DNA from 4 places in the Streptomyces sp. NPDC057428 genome. Region 2 is predicted to be linked to each of the others. Evidence: riboswitches for the same ligand, from Rfam matches in the RefSeq annotation. Region 2 holds a riboswitch; each other region holds the start of a gene.
The links. A riboswitch is a leader RNA that binds a small molecule or an ion and turns the genes downstream of it on or off. The one in region 2 is predicted to bind cyclic di-AMP.

Region 1 (5,660 bases), on a different contig from region 2:
GCGGGCCATCGCGGCTGCGACTCCTTCACAGATTCTGTTGGGCAACCTCAGGTTCTGACGCCGACCATTGTGGACCGCCGCACCGACAACCCCGACCTCGACCCGTCCGAAGCGGTCTCCAGGGCCCCGTGGAGCGTGTCTTCACGGCAGCATCCACGACAACATTCACCCGGCGGGAACTTCGCCAGGTGCCCGTGCGCTTGCTTACAGTGGCAGGTCCGGCAGGAAAATCCTGTACCGATCGAAGGGACGTACATGCCCATGGGTCACACGGCCACAGCCCAGGCCGGTTCCGGCGGCTTGACGGCGACCGAGCACCGGCTGGCCAACGGGCTGCGCGTGGTGCTCTCCGAGGACCATCTGACCCCGGTCGCCGCTGTCTGCCTCTGGTACGACGTCGGCTCACGCCACGAGGTCGAGGGCCGCACCGGACTCGCTCACCTCTTCGAGCACCTGATGTTCCAGGGCTCGGGCCAGGTCAAGGGGAACGGGCACTTCGAGCTGGTGCAGGGAGCCGGCGGTTCCCTGAACGGCACCACCAGCTTCGAGCGCACCAACTACTTCGAGACGATGCCCACGCACCAGCTGGAGCTGGCCCTGTGGCTCGAGGCCGACCGGATGGGCTCACTGCTCGCCGCGCTCGACGAGGAGTCCATGGAGAACCAGCGGGACGTGGTGAAGAACGAGCGCCGCCAGCGTTACGACAACGTCCCCTACGGCACGGCGTTCGAGAAGCTCACCGCGCTCGCCTACCCGGAGGGCCACCCGTACCACCACACGCCGATCGGGTCGATGGCCGACCTGGACGCGGCGACGCTGGAAGACGCGCAGGAGTTCTTCCGGACGTACTACGCGCCGAACAACGCCGTGCTCTCCGTGGTCGGGGACATCGACCCGGAGCAGACGCTCGCCTGGATCGAGAAGTACTTCGGATCCATCCCCTCCCACGACGGCAAGCAGCCGCCGCGTGACGGCACGCTGCCGGACGTCATTGGCGAGCAGCTGCGCGAGGTGGTCCACGAGGAGGTGCCGGCCCGTGCGCTGATGGCGGCCTACCGTCTGCCGCACGACGGCACCCGCGAGTGCGACGCCGCGGACCTCGCCCTGACCGTGCTCGGCGGCGGCGAGTCGTCCCGCCTGCACAACCGTCTGGTGCGGCGCGACCGCACGGCGGTGGCCGCGGGATTCGGGCTGCTCCGGCTCTCCGGCGCGCCCTCGCTGGGCTGGCTGGACGTCAAGACGTCCGGTGGCGTGGAGGTCCCGCAGATCGAGGAGGCGGTCGACGAGGAGCTGGCCCGCTTCGCCGAGGATGGCCCCACTCCGGAGGAAATGGAACGCGCGCAGGCGCAGTTGGAGCGCGAGTGGCTGGACCGTCTCGGCACGGTCTCGGGCCGGGCCGACGAACTGTGCAGGTACGCCGTCCTGTTCGGTGACCCGCAGCTGGCCCTGACCGCGGTCGGCCGTGTGCTCGACGTGACCGCCGAGGAGGTCAAGGCCGCCGCCCGGGCGCATCTGCGGCCCGACAACCGTGCCGTCCTGGTCTACGAGCCCGTCGAACCGGCGGACGAGACGGACGGCACCGACGCGCACGAGGGGGCCGACAAGTGAGCGACGCCGCCGTGACTGGAGTAGCGATGGACTACCACCCGCAGCCGACAGCCGGCGAGGCCAGGCCCTGGGCCTTCCCCGCGCCCGAGCGGGACGCCCTGCCCAACGGCCTGACCGTGTTGCGCTGCCACCGCCCCGGCCAGCAGGTCGTCGCCGTGGAGATCTTCCTGGACGCACCGCTGGACGCCGAGCCCGAGGGCCTCGACGGTGTGGCCACGATCATGGCCCGCGCGCTGTCCGAAGGTACGGACAAGCACTCCGCGGAGGAGTTCGCCGCCGAACTGGAGCGCTGTGGCGCCACACTCGACGCCCACGCCGACCACCCGGGCCTCCGTGTCTCCCTGGAGGTTCCGGTCTCCCGGCTGGCCAAGGCGCTCGGTCTGGTCGCCGAGGCACTGAGGGCCCCGGCCTTCGCGGAGAGCGAGATCGAGCGGCTGGTGGGCAACCGGCTCGACGAGATCCCCCACGAGCAGGCCAACCCCGCCCGGCGGGCCGCGAAGCAGCTCTCCAAGGAGCTCTTCCCGGCGACGGTCCGGATGTCGCGTCCGCGCCAGGGCACCGAGGAGACGGTACGGCGCATCGACGCCCCGGCCGTCCGCGCCTTCTACGACGCCCACGTCCGCCCTTCCACCGCGACCGCGGTGATCGTCGGCGACCTCACCGGCATCGACCTGGACGCGCTGCTCGCCGAGACCGTCGGTGACTGGTCCGGAAATTCGGTCCCGGCACGCCCGGTACCCCCGATCACCGCGGACGACACCGGCCGTGTGGTCATCGTGGACCGTCCCGGGGCGGTGCAGACCCAGCTCCTCATCGGGCGGATCGGCGCCGACCGGCACGACAGCGTGTGGCCCGCACAGGTCCTCGGCACGTACTGCCTCGGGGGCACCCTCACCTCCCGGCTGGACCGCGTGCTCCGCGAGGAGAAGGGCTACACCTACGGCGTCAGGGCCTTCGGCCAGGTTCTGCGGTCGACGGCTCCCGGATCGTCGTCCGGACCCACCGGCGCGGCGATGCTCGCCATCAGCGGTTCGGTGGACACGGAGTCGACGGGGCCGGCGCTCGACGACCTGTGGAAGGTCCTGCGCACCCTGGCGGCCGAGGGGCTCACCGACGCCGAGCGCGAGACCGCCGTGCAGAACCTCGTGGGCGTCGCCCCGCTGAAGTACGAGACGGCGGCCTCCGTCGCGGGGACCCTGGCCGACCAGGTGGAGCAGCACCTCCCGGACGACTACCAGGCCACGCTGTACGCACGCCTGGCCGAGACGGGCACGGTCGAGGCGACCGCCGCGGTGGTCAGCGCCTTCCCGGTCGACCGCCTGGTCACCGTCCTGGTCGGGGACGCCGCGCAGATCGCGGACCCCGTCCGGGCGCTGGGCATCGGCGAGGTGTCGGTCGTCAGCGGCTGACGGAACGGCACATTCAGGGCCCCGGCGGACACTCTGCCGGGGCCCTGCATTTTGTCTGATTTGTCAAAGGAAGTGCACGTTGATCCTGTGGGATGTCCGACAAAAGACCCTTTCTGTTTGGTGAGCGCCATCGGCCCGTCCTAGCGTCGTCCCGGCTGTCCGTCGGACCCGAGCCGCGACCGCGGCGCCGGACAGCCATCGCCGAGTCCCCGTCAGGCGCGAGCCTGGGGAGCCGGGGACCCATGTCCCTGGGGTGAATCGGATCCCTGCGTCTCGCGCGAGACGATGAGGGGTCCGTAGGAGACCTTCCTGCTCCGAACCCGTCAGCTAACCCGGTAGGCGAGAAGGAAGGAAAGGACCAGCCACTTCATGGCGTTCATCCGTGCCACCGGGAAGCACCGTGCCCCGAGCCGCCTGACGCGCAGGAGCGCCCGGGTCGCCGGTATCGCGGCCCTGGCCACCACCGGTGTCATCGGTGCCACAGCCTCCCCGGCGCTCGCAGCGGACTCCGAGGCAACCTCGGCCGGCACCGGTCTCACCCAGACCGTCGCCCTCGACGTGAGCCTCGCCGCGCAGATCGAGGCCCAGGCCAAGGCCCAGCAGCACCAGGCCGACGTCGCCGCGAAGGCGAAGGCCGAGGCCAAGCGGAAGGCGGAGGCCCGCGCCAAGAAGGTCCGCGAGGAGAAGGCCCGTGCCGCACGCGCAGCCGAGCGCGCCCGCCTCAACGCCTTCCGCCTCCCGGTCGCCGGTTCGCACGTCACCACCGGCTACAAGTCCGGCGGTGCGCTCTGGTCCTCCGGCACCCACTCCGGCGTGGACTTCCAGGCCGCTTCCGGCACCTCCGTCGTCGCGGTCGGCGCCGGCACGGTCGTCGAGGCCGGCTGGGGCGGTGCCTACGGCAACAACATCGTGCTCAGGATGAAGGACGGCACGTACACCCAGTACGGCCACCTCTCCTCGATCGGCGTCTCGGTCGGGCAGAGCGTCGACGCGGGGCAGCGGATCGGCCTCTCCGGATCGACCGGCAACTCCACGGGACCGCACCTGCACTTCGAGGCCCGCTCGACCCCCGAGTACGGCTCGGACATGGATCCCGTCGCCTACCTCCGCGCGCACGGCGTCCAGGTCTGACCTCGGATCCGCCCGCACGTACCGCTCCGACGAAGGCCCCGGCATCGCGCCGGGGCCTTCGCCGTACCCCGGCTCGCGGAACCGCCTTCCGGCCAAAAGATATCCAAGGATTCCACCCCGCCATCGGAAATTCCGGCCGGTTGCAATAGAGTCACAGAACAGGCGTCGATCGGCCGCGTTTCGCGGAGATTAAGGCGGAGGTTCGGACATGCGCATTCCCGCGCATTCGGTATGCACGGCAATCCGTGACGACATCGTCTCCGGTGTCTTCGAGCGCGGCAGCCGCCTCACCGAGGAGGTGCTCGCGCGTCGCTACGGCGTCTCGCGCGTCCCGGTGCGCGAGGCGCTGCGCACCCTGGAGTCCGAGGGGTTCGTCGTCACCCGCCGGCACGCCGGCGCCTGCGTCGCCGAACCCACGGAACAGGAGGCGGCCGACCTGCTGGAGATCCGGATGCTGCTGGAGCCGCTGGGCGCCGCGCGTGCGGCCCAGCGCCGTACCGATGCGCACCTGAAGGTGCTCCGGGGCCTGGTCAGGCTGGGGCAGGAAAGGGTGCGACGGGGCGAGGGGGAGGATCTGCGCTCGCTCGGCGGCTGGTTCCACGAGACGCTCGCGCAGGCCTCGGGCAGCCCCGCGCTGATCGCGCTGCTCACGCAGCTGAGGTACAAGATCGCCTGGATGTACGCCGTCGAGCAGCCGGTCAGGCCCGCGGAGTCCTGGGCCGAACACGGTGCTCTCGTGGACGCCGTGGCGCGCGGTGACGCGGAACGGGCCAGGGTGCTGGCCGTCCAGCACGCCGAGCGCGTCACCGCTGCCCACCGGCTGCGCCGCACGGACCGGCCCGCCCACGAGGCGGGCGTGACCCGGGTGAGGACTTCGCAACACCACGTAAACATCGCGGGAGCCCGCCATTAACAAATGCGCCGTATACAAGGAAGATAATGATCGGGCGGCTTTCTTTCTGCTGCCCTGATCCGTTTTCCCGAGGCCTTTTCCCGTAGGTGCGGACACAGAAAAGCCGCGGCCCCCGCTGGGGTGGCCGCGGCTTTTCCGCAGAAACAATTCCGGATAGGAGCAACCCGGGTCAGACGGTCTCCGGGAGCTCATCGAGTCCCTCGGCGACCAGCTTCGCCAGGCGGTCCAGTGCGGCCTCGGCGTTGTCCGCGTCGGACGCGAGCACGACCTCCTCGCCGCCCTGCGCACCGAGACCGAGCACCGCGAGCATGGAGGCGGCGTTGACGGGACTGCCGTCCGCCTTGGCGATCGTCACGGGGACGCCGGAGGCCGTGGCGGCACGGACGAAGATGGAAGCGGGGCGGGCGTGCAGGCCCTCGGCCCAACCGACGTTGACGCGGCGCTCAGCCATGGTTCTGCCCTTCACGTGTCGACGAGTTGTCTAGACCAGTCTCTCATGTGGTGCGCCCTGCTGTGCCCGGCCCCGGAACAGGCCTGGCGCCCGCCCGCAGGCTCACTCAGCGTGCCCCTGCCGGGAACCCGCCGCGACCGGTGCGGCG
Region 2 (5,660 bases):
GTAGATCGACTGGTCCGCGTCACCCACGACGCAGAGCTCGCCCGGGGCGTCGGCCTCACCGGCGGGGCCGACCAGCTCGCGGACCAGCGTGTACTGGGCGTGGTTGGTGTCCTGGTACTCGTCGACCATGACGTGGCGGAAGCGCCGGCGGTAGTGCTCGGCGACGTCGGGGAAAGCCTGGAGCAGGTGCACCGTCGTCATGATGATGTCGTCGAAGTCCAGCGCGTTGGCCTCACGGAGCCGCGCCTGGTAGAGCGCGTAGGCCTGCGCGAGCGTCTTCTCGAAGCCGTCGGCGGCCTGGCCCGCGAAGGTCTCCTCGTCGATCAGCTCGTTCTTCAGGTTCGAGACCTTCGCCGTGAACGACTTCGGCGGGTATCGCTTCGGGTCAAGGTCCAGATCACGGCAGACCAGCGCCATGAGCCGCTTGGAGTCGGCGGCATCGTAGATCGAGAACGACGAGGTGAATCCGAGGAGCTTGGACTCGCGGCGCAGGATGCGCACGCAGGCGCTGTGGAACGTCATGACCCACATGGCGTTCGCGCGCGGACCCACGAGGTCCTCGACGCGCTCCTTCATCTCGCCCGCGGCCTTGTTGGTGAAGGTGATCGCGAGGATCTGGCCCGGGTGGACCCCGCGCTCGGCGAGCAGGTGCGCGATGCGGTGCGTGAGCACCCTGGTCTTGCCGGACCCGGCTCCCGCGACGATGAGCAGTGGAGATCCGGCGTGCACGACCGCGGCGCGCTGTTCGGTGTTCAGCCCGTCGAGCAGAGCCGCGGAGTCGACGACGGGACGCGGGGCGCCGTCGCGGTAGTACGCGTCACGGGGCGGCGGCGGGGCGTCGAAGACGTCCTTGAACAGGCCCTCCGGCACCGCCTCGGGCGCGTGCTCCTCGGGGGGCGGCGGGGGGCCTTCCTCAGCTTGCTGGAGGCCGGTCAGGAAACTGTCGTCAAAGAGGCTGCTCATCGCTTAACGAGTCTAGGCGGCCGCACCGACAGCCCGGGACGGATCGGCCACACGGACCCGCACCGTGCGCCCGCCGGGACGGATCGGCCACGGTGCGTGAGATCGGGCGGCCTGCACAGGCCGGCCGGACGGACCGGCTCCCGCGGAAGGTCACGGAAATGTATCGGGCATATCGGCCACCATCCTTCACAGGAGCACCACGGGTTGGTTAGCGTGCTCCGACGGGTGTCCCGTACCCACTTGAGGCGAACCACGCCGCGCGGGCACCCCCGCCGAATCCGTACTCCTGTGAGGAGCCCGGAACCGGGGACCCACAAGCAGCACCGGGGTGAATCGGTCAGTCTTCACCGGACCGTAGGGCAGCCTTCCGTTCCGCCCGAACCCTCCCCCCAGTGCCTGAAGGGCCTGGGGGACCCCCATCGCTAACCTGGTAGGCGGTCCACGGAAGGAGATGCCGGCCTTGGCGTCGCATCGCAAGCAGCGCACCCGGGTGCGCACGACCACCCCTGCCTTCGGTCTCACGACGGCGGCGCTCGCCTCCGTCACCCTGCTCTCCGCGCAGAGCGCGACGGCGGCCCCGGCACAGCCCAAGCCCAGCATCGAGGAAGTGCAGAAGAAGGTCGACGCCCTCTACCGGCAGGCCGGTGCCGCGACCCAGGAGTACAACCAGGCGAAGTCCGCGTCCGCCGAGCAGCGCTCCAAGGTCGACGCGCTCCTGGAGGCGGCGGCCCAGCGGGCCGACAAGCTGAACGAGACGCGCCGCGAGCTGGGCAGTTACGCCGCCGCCCAGTACCGCAGCGGCGCGATCGCCCCGACTGCGACGTTCTTCCTGGCGGACGACCCGCAGTCGTACTTCGACCAGGACCAGCTGATGGCCCGGATGACCAGCCGGCAGCAGAAGACGGTCACCGAGTTCCGTACGCAGCAGAAGGAAGCCGCGGCGAAGCGCGTCGAGGCGACGAAGAGCCTGGAGACGCTGACCGAGTCGCAGGCCACGCTCCGCACCAGCAAGCAGCACGTGCAGACGAAGCTCACCGAGGCGCGTTCGCTGCTGTCGGAGCTGACCGCCGAGGAGAAGGCGCGGCTCGCCGAGCTGGAGCGCAAGAAGGAGGCGGAGGCGAAGCGCAAGGCCGAGGATCTGGCCCGGCAGCAGGCCGCCGCCGACAAGACGGAGGCCGAGCGCGCCCCGGAGAACGCCGGGCAGGACACGGGCTCGGGGACCGGCGGCACGGACTCCGGCAGCGGCTACGCCACGAAGGCCGAGAAGGTCCTGGCCTTCGCGCGCGCCCAGATCGGCAAGCCGTACGTGTGGGGTGCGACGGGCCCGTCCTCGTACGACTGCTCCGGGCTGACCCAGGCGGCCTGGAAGGCTGCCGGCGTCGACCTGCCGCGCACGACGTGGGACCAGGTCAAGGTCGGCACGCGGGTGGCGACGGCGGACCTGAAACCCGGTGACCTGGTCTTCTTCTACGACGACATCAGTCACGTCGGCATCTACAAGGGGGACGGCATGATGATCCACGCGCCCAAGCCGGGTGCGAGCGTCCGCGAGGAGTCGATCTACTACATGCCGATATACGGGAGCGTCCGCCCGGCATGACGGCATGGGGTTCTCCGTACGCGGCGGCACGGCCCACGACGGAGGCTGGACACGCAGGAGGGGCCCGGGGATCGTCCCCGGGCCCCTCCTGCGTCCGCGCGGGACGCTCAGGTCCAGAGCGTGGCGATGAAGATGTTGGCGACGGTGAGTGCGCCGACCGCGGCGAAGGCACCTTTGCCGGCCTTCTCGTCGTCGCGCTTCACGTAGACCAGCGCGAGGATCACGACGAGGAGCAGGAGCTTGATCCCGATCTTGACATTGTTCACCGACTGGTCGTCGGCCTGGTTCAGTCCGACGAGGGCGATTCCGGTGACGAGCATGGTGAGCGCGCCGTGGAGCATGGCGGGGACGAAGCGGGCCGTGCCCGCCCCCATGGCCTTCACCTGGGTGAGGAAACCGCCCAGCAGGGAGGCGATTCCGATGATGTGCAAGGCCACGACGACATTGATGAGTACGTCCATGGCCGCAGCCTAGCCCCGGCCATATCAGCACTCTTCGGCCAGGTATGACTTACCGATGAACTGACGCGAGGACTGTGCGAATTGCCGGGCTCCGGCTGAATTTCCCGGTCACTCGACGGAAACGAAACTACATCTGAGGGCAATAGCTGTCATTACACCTCTTCCCCGTGCCCCGGGTTTAGCGTCACGTCCCAGGTGACCGATTCGTTACCGCCGCCCCCGTACCGGGCGGCACCCCGGTCGCCCCGCCAGGAAAGCCGGCGGCGGGCCGCTCCCCCTGTGGTGGCCCGCCGGCGGACCCGGGCGGGCCCGCCGGTCTCCCCGGCGGGCAGTCGAACGGAAGGACGCACCACGCCCGTGGCCGCCCATCGCACCGCCGCTCACCGCAAGCCCAAGCAGCGCCTGTTCACCGGGCCTGCTGCCCGCACCGCAGCCACCCTCGCACTTGCCGGCGCGGCGTCCGCCGCGGCTTTCGAGGGTGCGGCCCAGGCCGACCCCCAGCTCACCGCGGCCCAGGTCAGGAGCAAGGTCGACCGGCTCTACCACGACGCCGAGGTCGCCACCGAGCGGTACAACGGCGCGAAGGAGAAGGCCGCGGCCTCGGAGAAGTCCCTCGACACCCTGCGCGACGAGGCGGCCCGCAGGACCGGGCGCCTCAACGCCGCCCGCGACGCACTGGGCGCGTTCGCCACCGCCCAGTACCGCAGTGCCGGTGTCGACCCAGCCGTCCGGCTGGCCCTCTCGTCGCACCCCGACGAGTACCTGGAACGCGCCTCGTTCGAGGACCGGGCGGGAGACCGCCAGGCAGGCGCGATCAACGGTGTACGCCGGCAGATGAACGACATCGCGCAGCTGCGGGCCGAGGCGGAGGACGAGCTCACGGTCCTCGCCTCCCGTCGGGCGGACCTGGAGAAGCACAAGAACGCGGTCCGCACCAAGCTGTCCGAGGCCCGCAAGCTCCTCGCCACCCTCACCGCCCCGCAGCGCGCCGACTACGAGCGTGCCGCCGACGCCTCGCACGGCGGTGGCGCCGTCCGCACGGACCGCAGCACGCCGCGCGGCTCGGTGAGCGCCCCCAACGCCCGCGCGGCGCAGGCCGTCGACTTCGCCTACGGTGCGCTGGGCAAGCCGTACGTCTGGGGGGCGACGGGTCCGTCCTCCTACGACTGTTCCGGCCTCACCCAGGCCGCCTGGCGTGCCGCGGGCGTGTCCCTGCCGCGCACGACGTACACCCAGATCAACGCGGGACAGCGCGTCTCCCGCTCCGAACTCGCTCCGGGAGACCTGGTGTTCTTCTACTCCGGGGTCACCCATGTGGGTCTCTACATCGGCGGCGGCCAGATGATCCACGCCCCACGCCCCGGCGCACCCGTACGTATCGCGCCGATCTCGGAAATGCCCTTCGCCGGAGCGACGCGCGTCGCATAGGCTCCCCGGCTCATGGACACAGCCATCCAGAACTACGCGCGTACGAACACCCTCCGCTCCCCCGGCCACTACCGGGTCGGGCCCTTCACGGTGCGGCACAACCCGGACTGGGAACTGAAGTTCGCCAACTACGCCATTCCCGACCAGGGTGCCGAACCCACCGCCCGGGAGATCGCGGACCTGGTCGCGGCGTTCCGCGAGCGCGACCGGCTGCCCCGGCTGGAGTTCCTTCCCGCGTGGGCGCCGGCCGTCGAACCGGCGCTGCTGGCAGCCGGATTCACCGTGGAGAGCCGTGCCCCGGTCATGGCCTGCGCCGCCGGGGGACTGCTCGCCCACAAGCCGGTGGACGGACTCCGCGTCGCGGAACCCGCCACCGGCGCCGAGTTCACCGCGGCCGCGGCCGTCCAGCACGCGGGCTTCGGCGGCGAGGGCGGCCCGGACGACGGCGAGATCGCCTGGCTGCGCGCGGCGGTGGAAGGCGGCGGCGTCTCGGCTCTCGCCACCGTGGACGGTGTGCCGGCGGGTGCGGGCGGCTGCTCGGCCCCGGCCGCCGGCATCGGTGAACTGGCCGGACTGGCCGTCGCCGAGGCCTTCCGCCGCCGTGGTGTCGGCGCCGCGCTCTCCGCCTGGCTGACCCGCACCGCGTTCGACCGTGGCTTCGGCACCGTCTGGCTGGAGCCGGGCGGCCCCGACGTCGAGCGGATCTACGCGGGCATCGGTTACCGCAGGGTCGGCGAGAAGCTCAACATCTCGCTCGATCCCGCCTGAGGGCCCCGAGCACGCGCGCCCAGGGCCGGACCGGCCGTCAGACCAGCCGTCGCGCCGTGGCCCACCGGGTCAGCTCGTGCCGGTTGGAAAGCTGGAGCTTGCGCAGCACCGCCGAGACGTGGGACTCGACCGTCTTCACCGAGATGAAGAGCTGCTTCGCGATCTCCTTGTAGGCGTAGCCGCGGGCGATCAGCCGCAGCACCTCGCGCTCGCGTTGGGTGAGCCGGTCCAGGTCCTCGTCGACCGGCGGCGCGTCCGTCGAGGCGAACGCGTCGAGGACGAAGCCGGCCAGCCTCGGCGAGAACACCGCGTCGCCGTCCTGTACCCGGAAGACGGAGTCGACCAGGTCGGTGCCGGTGATCGTCTTGGTGACGTAGCCACGGGCGCCGCCGCGGATGACCCCGATGACGTCCTCGGCGGCGTCCGACACGGACAGCGCC
Region 3 (5,660 bases), on a different contig from region 2:
TAGTACGTCGTCGGGAACGGCGTGCCGTCCTCCAGACGGGGCTGGGTCTCGACCACGTCCGGGTTGCCGCAGGGGCAGCGGTGCGCGATGGCGCGCAGACCGCGCGGCGGGCGGCCGAGCTGGAGCTCGAACGCGGCGACGTCCGCGGCGGTGGGCGTGGTGGATTCGGTCTGCGGAGGGGGCGTGTCCATGCCTGCCTTGAATGTCATCGGTCGGTCTGTATGTATCGGCGCGGGAGCGGGGCACGATGCGTGCGCCCGGACCAGGGCCGGTGCTGGGGCGGTGTCATTCGCGGTCGGCGCTGTCGACGCCGTCCCAGAGGTTGGAGTGCCAGGGCCGCCCGGTCGCCCCCGGATCGCCGCGGCGCTCCTCGGTCGCGTCGGGGTCGACCACCGTGAAGGCGGTCTCGCCCGGCACCACGTAATGGAGGTGCTCGCGGGCCAGACGGCGGATGTACGCGTCGTCCTTGAGCCGCGCCTTCTCGTCGCGCAGCTCCTCGGTCCGCTGGTGCGCCTCCCTCGACAGCCTCTCCTGATCGGCGATCTGGTCGCGCTGGGAGATGTACTGCCGCATGGGGTACGCCAGAGCAACCACCAGGGAGCAGACGATCAGCGCCAGGAACGCCGCCCGCCCGGTGAGCCTGGAGCGGCGGGCCTGGCGCCGGTTCTGGGACCGGTAGACGCGGGCTGCCGTCTGCTCACCGAGCAGTCGCAGCCTGGTCGCGGTGGAGAACCGGTCGCGGTCCTTCCCGCCCATGTCTCACGCCTCCCCGTTACGCACGTCCGTCCCCGCACACGGTACGGGACCGGATGCGGGGACGGACGGAGGCTGGTGCTCCGGACTCGGCCGTCAGCTCTCGAAGCGGAACCGCGGGAACGCCGAACGGCCCGCGTACACCGCGGCGTCGTCGAGGATCTCCTCGATGCGCAGCAGCTGGTTGTACTTGGCGACGCGGTCCGAGCGGGCCGGGGCGCCGGTCTTGATCTGACCGCAGTTCACCGCGACCGCGAGGTCGGCGATGGTGACGTCCTCGGTCTCACCGGAGCGGTGGGACATCATGCACTTGAAGCCGTTGCGCTGGGCGAGCTCCACGGCGTCCAGGGTCTCGGTCAGCGAACCGATCTGGTTGACCTTGACGAGCAGGGCGTTGGCCGAGCCCTCCTCGATGCCGCGGGCGAGGCGCTCCGGGTTGGTCACGAACAGGTCGTCGCCGACGATCTGCACCTTGGAGCCCAGCTTGTCGGTGATGACCTTCCAGCCGGCCCAGTCGTCCTCGTACAGCGGGTCCTCGATGGAGACCAGCGGGTACGCGGAGACGAGCTCCTCGTAGTACTCGGTCATCTCGGCGGCCGAACGGGACTTGCCCTCGAACTCGTAGACGCCGTCCTTGTAGAACTCGGACGCGGCGACGTCGAGGGCGAGCGCGATGTCGCGGCCCGGGACGTAACCGGCCTCCTTGACGGCCTCGAGGATGAGGTCGAGGGCGGCGCGGTTGGACTCGAGGTTGGGGGCGAAGCCGCCCTCGTCGCCGAGACCGGTGGAGAGACCCTTGGTCTTCAGGACCTTCTTCAGCGTGTGGTAGATCTCCGCGCCCCAGCGAAGGGCCTCGGAGAAGGACTCGGCGCCGATCGGCGCGATCATGAACTCCTGGATGTCCACGTTGGAGTCGGCGTGCGAGCCGCCGTTCAGGATGTTCATCATCGGAACGGGCAGCAGGTGCGCGTTCGGGCCGCCGAGGTAGCGGAACAGCGGGAGGTCGGAGGCCTCGGACGCGGCGTGCGCCACGGCCAGCGAGACACCGAGGATGGCGTTGGCGCCGAGGGAGGCCTTGTTCTCGGTGGCGTCCAGGTCGAACATCGCCTGGTCGATGAGGCGCTGCTCGGTGGCGTCGTAACCGACGAGCTCCGGGCCGATCTGCTCGATCACGGCGAGGACGGCCTTCTCGACGCCCTTGCCCTGGTAGCGGTTGGGGTCACCGTCACGAAGCTCAATGGCCTCGAACGCACCGGTGGAGGCGCCGGACGGAACAGCAGCACGTCCCGTGCTGCCGTCGTCGAGGCCGACCTCGACCTCGACCGTGGGGTTGCCCCGGGAGTCGAGGATTTCCCTGGCTACGACGACGTCGATGGACGGCACGAGGCATCTCCTTCTGGGATATGACGCTGGTTGTGCAGGGTCACTGTGGCCTTGCGCCACGAGCCTAACCGGCTCGGCCCGCTCCGTCGGCCGTCCGCCCGCCCCCTGGGACGAAAAAGGACCCAAGGGCCTGCATTACGGGCAAAACTCCAGATATTTACTGGCCAGTAACTACAACAGTTGAACGCAGACCCCCACAGCGGCCCGTCGTGGGGTCCCCCGAGGCAACCCCCCGAGGGGCGCACCGGGCACGACCCGGCCCGGCACGCAGGAGGTGGGCGTGCTGGGCCGGGCCGCCGGGGAGGGGGACACCGGACCGCCCGTGACTACTTCAGGTGAAGCTGCTGACCCGGGAAGATCAGGTCGGCGTCGTGGACGATGTCGTCGTTCAGCTTGAACAGCTTCTGCCAGCCGCCCTTGACCTTCTTCGCGTCGGCGATCTTGCTGAGGGTGTCGCCGGCCTTGACCTTGTACTCGCCGTCGCCCTTCTCGACCTTCTGACCGGTCGGGGTGGTGACGGTCTCCTTGGGAGCCGTGCGCTTCTCGCTGCGCGAGGCGGGCTGCTCGGCCTTGCGCTCCGGCTGCGCCTTCGTGTCGGCCTTCGGCGCGGAGCCGGTGTCCACACCCGGGTCCACACCGTCGTCGGTCAGGCCGCCGGCACCGGCGCAGGCCCAGGCGCCGGGGCCCTGCAGGTCGAGGAGCTTCTCGGCGACGGCTATCTGCTGGTCCTTGGTGGCCAGGTCGGCGCGGGCCGCGTACTGCGTACCGCCGGCGGCCGCCCAACTGGAGGCCGAGAACTGCAGGCCGCCGTAGTAGCCGTTGCCGGTGTTGATGGACCAGTTGCCACCGGACTCGCACTGGGCGACGGCGTCCCAGGTGGCGACGGAGGCAGCGGAAGCACCGGTCGCGCCCATCAGCGGGACGGCGATGGCCGCACCGGTGACGCCCGCCAGGGTGGCGATACGGACGGCCTTGGACGGGCGGCGGTGCTTGCCCTTGCTGGAAAGCAGCATGGTTCTCCTCACCGACGCCTACGAGGTGAGCTGTCGGGTTCGGGCCTGTGAGTTGCCCGGCCGACCGCACTCGCGGACGACTTCACCCCCAGCCGGTCCCTCAGCCGTCCTCCGACGGCCGGGTCACGGCACTTACCTGGGTCCCCCGCTCCTGCCTACGGCGCTTTACGCGTCGTTCCCCTCGACCGACGGCAGGATTCGGCGTGACGGTCGAAGGTGCCCGCGGTGCGAGCGGCTCCGACCGTAAACACACGCAACCCCTACATTCAAAAATGGGCATAACGGTCAATCAGCCCTTTAGCGATCGACCTACCGGTCCGTTTGCGCAGGTCGGAGCGGATATGGGCAGACCGGGCGTACATGACACGCCAGTTGAAGCAAAGAGACCCATGTCTCACTTGCGCATAAGTGGACATAGGCCTCTGAACTACCCCTGATTTCGGAGTGTTTTCGTGCTTTTGATCAGTTGGTGGCAGGAGCCTCCGCCTGGGTCCCGCTCGCGTCCGAAGCCAGGCCGAGACCGAGGTCCAGACTCTGGCCGGGAAGGATCAGGTCGGGGTCGGAGCCGAGCTCGTCCTTGTTGGCCTCATAGAGGGCGGGCCAGCCACCGGGGAGCTCCTCCGTATCGGCGATCGCCCAGAGGTTGTCACCCTCCTGGACGGTGTACGTCCCCTCGGCGCCCTGACGCGCCTCGGAGTCACCGCGCGAGGCATGCCTGCCCGACTCGCGGCCTTCGGTGGCCGCTGACGACGCGTCGGTCGCTTCGGGGGCGGGCGTGCCGCGGTGCTTCCCGGCCTTCGCCCCGTCACTCTTCGGGGCTCCAGAGGTCTCGGACGCCTCGGGGGACGGTGCGACGGAAGGCGCGGTGCCGGACTTGTCCACCTTGTTTCCCTTGTCCGCCTTGCTGCCGGACGCGCCCTTGCCGGCCTTGCCCTTCGCGCCCGCGTCGTCCTGCTCCTCGGACGAGGGGGTGCCGGAGGGTGTCGCGGCCTCCGTCGGCTCGGCGGACGGCCCGTCACCCGGATCGATACCCGGCAGTACCCCGTCGAGCGCCAGCCCGGAGATCACCGCGCAGCTGGGCCACGCCTGGGGGCCCTTGTCGTCCAGCACCTTCTCGGCGATGGCGATCTGCTGCGAGCGGCTCGCGAGGTCGGCGCGGGACGCGTACGCCGTGCCGCCGTAGGCCGACCATGTGGCCTCGGAGAACTGCAGGCCTCCGTAGTAGCCGTTGCCGAGGTCGGCGCTCCATATGCCACCGCTCTCGCACTCGGCGACGCGGTCCCACGTCGAGGCGTCTGCGGCCTGCGCGCCACCGGCGCCGAGCAGCGGGATGGCAATCGCCGACCCTGTGACGCCTGCGGCGACGACGATGGCGGGTGCCTGACGAGGGCGACGGTGTCTGCCGTTCGCGGAGCCCATGGGGTTGCCTTCCGTGTGACTGACATGTGACGGGTGAGTCGAACGGTGAACCTAGCCGTACTCGAACGTGTGTCACAAGTCGATGCAGCGGAGATCACGTGAAAGTCACAGAGTTGACAGAACGTCACCTTGCGCCGGTGTATGGCCGGGACCGAACTCCACGGGAAGCGTGCGCAGTCCACGCATGATGAGCCCTCCGCGCCACCGCAAATCGGCATGTTCGGCGGCAATCCGCAGGTCAGGGAGCCGTTTCAAAAGCGTCGCCAGGGCTACCTGACCCTCCAGGCGGGCCAGCGGCGCCCCCAGGCAGTAGTGGATTCCGTGACCGTAGCCCAGGTGCTGATTGTCACTCCGAGCGAGATCCAGGGTGTCCGCATCCTGGAATCGCTCGGGGTCCCGGTCAGCGGCGGCGAGCACCACGAGGACGGGATCGCCCGCCGCGACGACCTGCCCTCCCAGAGTCACGGGTTCGGTGGCGTAGCGCCATGTGGCGAGCTCCACCGGCCCGTCGTAGCGCAGCAGCTCCTCGACACCCGTGGCGAGCAGTTCGGTCTCCCCCGCCGCCAGCGAGCGCTCCAGACGCTCGTGCTGCGACGGGTTGCGCAGCAACGCGTAGACCCCGTTGCCGATCAGGTTGACGGTCGTCTCGAAGCCGGCGAACAGAAGGATGAAGGCCATCGCCGCGGCCTCGTTCTCGGTGAGGTGCTCACCGTGGTCACTGGCCTTGATCAGGCCGGAGATGAGATCGTCGCCGGGATTCTCCCTTTTGCGGTGGATGAGTTCGGCGAGATAGCCGCGCATCTTCTTCACCGACCTGGCCACTCCGCCCCGCGGGCCGCCGCCGTGCCGGATCATCATCCCCGCCCAGTCACGGAAGTCGTCCTGGTCCTCCCGGGGGACTCCCAGCAGGTCGCAGATCGCGTAGATGGGCAGCGGGAAGGCGAAGTCGTGGATGAGGTCCGCCTTCCCCTCCTCGATGAAGGAGTCGATGAGGCTGTCCGTCAGTTCCTGCACACGAGGCGCGAACTCGGCCACCCGGCGCGGGGTGAAAGCCTTGGACACGAGCCGGCGCAGCCGGGTGTGGTCCGGCGG
Region 4 (5,660 bases), on a different contig from region 2:
CGGACCACCGCTGCCGGCCTTCTGTCGATCATGGCGTTGTAGACCGTGCGCGCCTGGTCGTACGCCGGGTCGTCCGGGCCGATGACCGGGCCGCGCAGTGCGGTCCTCATGGTCTCCAGCGTGGTGCCGTCCATGGCCGTCTCCTCGCGAGCGTGCGCCCGGCCTCCCCTGGCTCCATCTCGTCGGGTGAGGCTGCTGGGCCGAAGCCGGCACCTGAGGATGCCGCGCAGACGGGACCGAACACCGAATGTCGTGTCCTTCAAGCGTCGCGCCGCCGCGCAGGGCCCGCAATCGTGGAGGGCGGCGCCCACCCCTCGGGGCAAGGGCGGACGGCACCGGTGGGGAAAGTGGTCGGAGCACCGTCCCGGATGGCGTAGAGTTGCAATCACAACGACGCGGGGTGGAGCAGCTCGGTAGCTCGCTGGGCTCATAACCCAGAGGTCGCAGGTTCAAATCCTGTCCCCGCTACTGAAGACAGAGGCCCGGATCCTTATCAAGGATCCGGGCCTCTGTCGTGCGTCGGACCGGCCCGAGGGTGCCGGGCTTGACCTTGACGTTGCGTAAAGATCTAGCGTTTCCGGCATGGAGTGGTCCATCCAGGAAATCGCCCGGCGAGCCGGCACCACCAGTCGCACGCTCCGGCACTACGGAGACCTCGGTCTTCTCGTGCCGAGCCGCAAGGGTGCGAACGGCTACCGCTATTACGACCAGGGCGCACTGGTCAGGCTCCAGCGCATCCTGCTGCTGCGGGAGTTGGGGCTCTCGCTGCCCGCGATCAAGGCGGTACTCGAGGGGCAGCGGGACACCTCCGTGGCGCTCCGGGCCCATCTGCGCCTGCTGGAGCAGGAGCGGGAGCGCATCGGACGGCAGATCGCCTCGGTACGGACCACTCTCCACAGGACCGAGGAAGGGGAGGAACTCATGGCCGGGGAAGTGTTCGACGGCTTCGACCACACGGCGTACGAGCAGGAGGTCGGCGAGCGGTGGGGCCGGGAGGCGTACGAGCGGGGCGACCGGTGGTGGCGCGGGCTGAGCACCGCCGAGCGTGCGGCGTTCCAGGACGCGCACGACGTCATCGCCCGCGACTACGGTGCGGCGAGTGCCGCCGGTCTGGAAGCGGGAAGCGACGAGGTGCAGGACATCGCACGGCGGCACTGCGAGTGGCTGTCGGTGACGACGGAGGTCACCCGTTCGTATGTGAGCGGGCTCGGCGAGATGTACGCCGCCGATCCACGCTTCGCGAAGAACTACGATCGCCACGGGGACGGAACCGCCGTCTTCGTACGGGATGCACTGACGATCTACGCTCGGCACCGGCTCTCCGGCTGACCCCCGGAGGAACGTGGCGGCGGTGCGCTCCTTCCTTCGGCCGATGAGCGGTCGCGCCACGGCGCGGCTCCGGCCGGCCGGGTCGGGGCGCGGTACCGTCCGCAGCCGTGGGCGGACGGGCAGGAGTGCACAGGTGGGGAAGCGGGACGTACGGCAGGGGCGCGCACAGGGGAACGAGCGGGCGCGCAGGCTCGTGCGTCTGTTGCCCCCGCTGATGATCTGCTGCGGCGTGGTTGTCGACCTCGAGACCCCGCCCGAGGTCAGCGCCGTGCCGCTCTTCGCCGCGGCACCGCTGATCGCCGCTCCCTTCTTCTCGCTGGCGTCCACGATCCGCGTCGGCGTGGCGGCGATCCTCGTCGTCCTCGCCATCCGCGTCTCCGACGGCATGCTCGCCGACGTCGTCCCGATCACGGACCTGCTCACCCTGGTCACCGTCGCCGGGCTCGCGCTCGTCATCAACCGTGTCGTACAGCGCGGCAACGAGCAGCTGGCTTCGGCGCGGGTCATCGCGGAGACCGCGATGCGCGCGGTGCTCCCCGTGCCGGAGGACCGGATCGGCGGTCTGCTGGTCGCGGCGCGGTACGAGGCGGCCCAGGCGGACGAGTTCGTCGGCGGTGACCTGTTCGCCGTCGCGGACACGCCGTACGGGGTGCGGCTGGTGGTCGGGGACGTGCGGGGCAAGGGCCTGGACGCGGTGGCGGCGGTGGCCGTCGTGATCGGCGCCTTCCGGGAGGCGTCCGAACAGGAGCTCTCGCTGGAGGGCGTGGTCCAGCGGCTCGAGCGGGCGCTCGCGCGGGAGAGCACGCGGCGGGGCGGGCTGGACTCGATGGAGGGGTTCGTCACGGCCGTGCTCGCCGAGATCCCGGTGGGTGCGGACACGCTGCGGGTCGTCAACCGCGGACATCCCGAACCTCTGGTGCTCCACGCGGACGGTGCGCTCGACGTCCTGAGGCCGACCGAGCCCGCCCTGCCGCTCGGGATGGGCCTGGACGCGTGGCCGGACCGTGCGGACGAGTGGCCGCTGCCGGCCGGTGCGACCTTCCTGGCGTTCACCGACGGACTCTCGGAGGCGCGGGACGCCGACGGGGTCTTCTACGATCCGGCGGCCCGGCTGCGCGGCAGGATCTTCCCGGGGCCGGAGGAGCTGCTCTCGGCCCTCACCGACGACGTCCGGCTGCACACCGGGGGGCGGTCGACGGACGACCTCGCGTTGCTCGCGGTCGGGCGGCCGTCCAGGCGGCAGCAGGGGCGACGGAAGACGGTGAAGATCGTGGGACGGGATCGTGAATGACCGAAGACGACCGTCCGTAATCAAAGGGCGTCGCTCCGCAGAACATGTGACGTAACGTCAGAGACTGCTGTGCGCGTGAGGGGTGTGCAACTCGCCCGTTTGAGGCCGATTGGCCCCGTGAAGTCCGGGCCGGGGCCGTGAACGATCTGTGGGAACCGCTTGGTATCGGACCCGCATGTCTATTAACGTTCGATAACGCAGCGCGGTTGTCCCAGTCGTCGCCAGAGGCGGCACCGTGCGCAGCGCCGAATCCCGCAAGGGAACCGGGGAACCACCTACATGGGGTGAATCGGACGCCTGACTCCCGCGAGGGACGAAGGGGCCCGTAGGAGACCTTCCTGCTCCGAACCCGTCAGCTAACCCGGTAGGCGAGAAGGAAGGAAAGGAGTGCGCCCACGTGGCGTCAAATCAGCCTGCCCCCGAGGCTCCGGCACCCTTCAGGCCCGCCGGTCCCGGCGACCAGGGCAGGACGTGGGAGGAATGGAACCCCACCGAGGAGTCCATCCGTCCCGTACGCGGCAAGCACCGCGTAGCCAAGCAGCGCGGTCTCGCCCGTAGCTCCACCGTCCTCGGCGTCGGTGTCATCGCGGCCGTCGGCGCGGGAGGCATGGCCACCGCGCAGAGCAAACCGCCGGTCTCCATCTCCCTTCCCGATTCCATCGCTGACAATCTTCCCGACGCCAAGTCCTTGCCCGGCGTGGGCGCTTATCTGTCCGGCGACACCGATCAGGGCGGCACGGTCACCGCGTCCTCTCCGCTCACCACGGCCGGCATCACCGCCGCCGAGGCCGAGCAGGGCACCACGGACGCCGGCGAGGCGCTGCGTGCCCGCATCCTCCAGCAGGCCGAGCAGCAGCAGGCCGGGGCCGAGGCCGAGGCCAAGGCGACGCAGGAGAAGGCGGCGGCCGAGGAGGCCGCGGCCCAGGCCGCCGAGCAGCAGAGCGACGCGGAGGCCAAGGCCGCCGCGAAGAAGAAGGCCGACGAGGAAGCGGCGAAGAAGAAGGCCGAGGCCGAGCGCCTCGCCAAGCTCGCCCTGAGCTTCGCCCTCCCGACCTCCTCGTACACGATCACCTCGACGTACGGCCAGGCCGGTTCGATGTGGTCCTCCGGCTACCACACCGGTCTGGACTTCGCGGCTCCCACCGGCACCCCGGTCAAGGCCGTGCACAGCGGCACGGTGAAGTCGGCGGGCTGGTCCGGTTCCTACGGCTACCGCACGGTGCTGGAACTCGACGACGGTACCGAGATCTGGTACTGCCACCAGTCGTCGATGGACGTCACCGCCGGCCAGAAGGTCAGCACCGGCGACACCATCGGCCGCGTCGGCGCCACCGGCAATGTGACAGGTCCGCACCTGCACCTGGAGGTGCACACCGCGGACGGCTCGGGCATCGACCCCATGAACTGGCTGCGCAGCAAGGGCCTCTCGATCTGAGTGCCCGCGCCGGCACACGGCGCACCCGCACTCCGGCGGCCCTGGCGCACAACCCCCCGACGCCAGGGCCGCCGGTCCTTCACGGTGCGGGCGGCGAGCGGAATACGCGGCTCCGCCGATGTGTTGAGCTGAGGCATGACATCACTGCGCCCGCTCGGAAACTCGGGCTTCCAGGTCTTCCCCCTCGCTCTCGGCGGCAACGTCTTCGGCTGGACCGCCGACCGGGACACCAGCTTCGCCGTCCTCGACGCGTACACGGCCGCCGGCGGCAACTTCATCGATACCGCCGACTCCTACTCGGCCTGGGTCCCGGGCAACGAGGGTGGTGAGTCGGAGGCGGTGATCGGCGCGTGGCTGTCCGCGCGTTCCCGCAGGGAGGACATCATCGTCGCGACCAAGGTCGGTGCCCACCCCGAGTACAAGGGGCTGTCGGCGGCCACCGTCAAGGGGGCGGCCGAGGCCTCGCTCCGCCGGCTCGGTACCGACCACATCGACCTGTTGTACACGCACTTCGACGACGAGACGGTCCCCGTCGAGGAGATCATCAGCGCCCTCGACGAGCTGGTGAAGGCCGGCAAGGTCCGGGAGATCGCGGCGTCCAACATCAGCCCGGAGCGGCTCAAGGCCTCCCTGGCGTTCTCGGAGCGCGAGGGCCTGGCCCGCTACGTCGCCCTGCAGCCGCACTACAACCTCGTCTCGCGCGACACCTACGAAGGCCCGCTCCAGGACACCGCGGCGGCCGGGGGTCTCGTGTCCGTCCCGTACTTCGCGCTCGCCTCGGGCTTTCTCACCGGCAAGTACCGGCCGGGGGCGGCCGTCGAGAGCGCGCGGGCCGAAGGCGCGGGGAAGCACCTGGAGACCGAACGCGGCCGCAAGGTACTCGGGGCGCTCGACAGGGTGGCTCAGGAGCACGGGGCCGAGATCGCGACGGTGGCGCTGGCCTGGCTGGCGTCCCGGCCGACCGTCGTCGCGCCGATCGCCTCGGCCCGCACGGTCGAACAGCTGCCCGCGCTCGTGGCGGTGGCCGGACTGGAACTGACGGAGAGCCAGCTGGCCGAGCTCACCGAGGCCTCGGCCTGAGAGGTCCTGGCACCACCTGCCCCGGCTCGCGCGTCCGGGCGTTCAGTGCGGGGGAGTCCCGGGGGGCGGGGCGGAACGGGGGCCGTGCTCCAGGTAGGGGTTGTAGCCGCCGTAGTGGCGGTGCGGCGCCGGAATCTGCTGCGGGGCCGGAGCGCCGTGAGGGGGCCGGCGGGGGAACGGCACCTGCGGGGGCCGCCCGTCGGCATGCATCCGGCCCGTCATGCGGGCCGCGTTCGCCAGCGCGGGGCCCGCGACCTCCCGGCGCTGCCAGAGGTGGTGCAGCAACTCCTGCTCCCGGACGGCGAAGTCGGCGCCCGCACCGTCGTGACGGGCGCGCCGGCGCAGCATGGCCAGGGACGTCGCGAACGACTCGTACTCCGCGACCGCACGGGCGGCGTCCCTGCCCCGGGCGCGGTCCTGGGAACCGTGCCAGTGCCGTGCCATGTCGCGGGCCATTCCCCGTGCCCGCATCGAGGCGAGTGCGGGCGGCTCGGCGGGGCCGAGCCAGCCGGCCGCCGCGTACAC

Region 1: it holds a riboswitch for cyclic di-AMP, as region 2 does, so the genes downstream of both, ACFU5K_RS05155 (M23 family metallopeptidase) here and ACFU5K_RS21610 (NlpC/P60 family protein) in region 2, are expected to answer to the same signal.
Region 3: it holds a riboswitch for cyclic di-AMP, as region 2 does, so the genes downstream of both, ACFU5K_RS12800 (transglycosylase family protein) here and ACFU5K_RS21610 (NlpC/P60 family protein) in region 2, are expected to answer to the same signal.
Region 4: it holds a riboswitch for cyclic di-AMP, as region 2 does, so the genes downstream of both, ACFU5K_RS10660 (M23 family metallopeptidase) here and ACFU5K_RS21610 (NlpC/P60 family protein) in region 2, are expected to answer to the same signal.

Annotation. Positions count from the first base shown of each region.
Region 1 is NZ_JBHVCT010000008.1:6,078-11,737, reverse strand. It holds gene ACFU5K_RS05170 (DNA topoisomerase (ATP-hydrolyzing) subunit A) at 1-9, opposite strand, end outside; gene ACFU5K_RS05165 (M16 family metallopeptidase) at 256-1,608, shown strand; gene ACFU5K_RS05160 (M16 family metallopeptidase) at 1,635-3,017, shown strand; cyclic di-AMP (ydaO/yuaA leader) riboswitch at 3,207-3,374, shown strand; gene ACFU5K_RS05155 (M23 family metallopeptidase) at 3,387-4,148, shown strand; gene ACFU5K_RS05150 (GntR family transcriptional regulator) at 4,357-5,061, shown strand; gene ACFU5K_RS05145 (HPr family phosphocarrier protein) at 5,231-5,512, opposite strand.
Region 2 is NZ_JBHVCT010000058.1:9,521-15,180, reverse strand. It holds gene pcrA (DNA helicase PcrA) at 1-963, opposite strand, end outside; cyclic di-AMP (ydaO/yuaA leader) riboswitch at 1,224-1,416, shown strand; gene ACFU5K_RS21610 (NlpC/P60 family protein) at 1,415-2,563, shown strand; gene ACFU5K_RS21605 (hypothetical protein) at 2,671-3,024, opposite strand; gene ACFU5K_RS21600 (NlpC/P60 family protein) at 3,382-4,452, shown strand; gene ACFU5K_RS21595 (GNAT family N-acetyltransferase) at 4,465-5,220, shown strand; gene ACFU5K_RS21590 (LuxR C-terminal-related transcriptional regulator) at 5,258-5,660, opposite strand, start outside.
Region 3 is NZ_JBHVCT010000025.1:10,783-16,442, forward strand. It holds gene ACFU5K_RS12785 (DUF501 domain-containing protein) at 1-191, opposite strand, end outside; gene ACFU5K_RS12790 (septum formation initiator family protein) at 286-756, opposite strand; gene eno (phosphopyruvate hydratase) at 850-2,136, opposite strand; gene ACFU5K_RS12800 (transglycosylase family protein) at 2,463-3,149, opposite strand; cyclic di-AMP (ydaO/yuaA leader) riboswitch at 3,150-3,322, opposite strand; gene ACFU5K_RS12805 (transglycosylase family protein) at 3,612-4,568, opposite strand; gene ACFU5K_RS12810 (cytochrome P450) at 4,674-5,660, opposite strand, start outside.
Region 4 is NZ_JBHVCT010000019.1:61,632-67,291, forward strand. It holds gene ACFU5K_RS10640 (FAD-binding oxidoreductase) at 1-134, opposite strand, end outside; tRNA gene ACFU5K_RS10645 (tRNA-Met) at 395-468, shown strand; gene ACFU5K_RS10650 (MerR family transcriptional regulator) at 583-1,329, shown strand; gene ACFU5K_RS10655 (PP2C family protein-serine/threonine phosphatase) at 1,463-2,620, shown strand; cyclic di-AMP (ydaO/yuaA leader) riboswitch at 2,854-3,006, shown strand; gene ACFU5K_RS10660 (M23 family metallopeptidase) at 3,018-4,055, shown strand; gene ACFU5K_RS10665 (aldo/keto reductase) at 4,191-5,135, shown strand; gene ACFU5K_RS10670 (PrsW family glutamic-type intramembrane protease) at 5,178-5,660, opposite strand, start outside.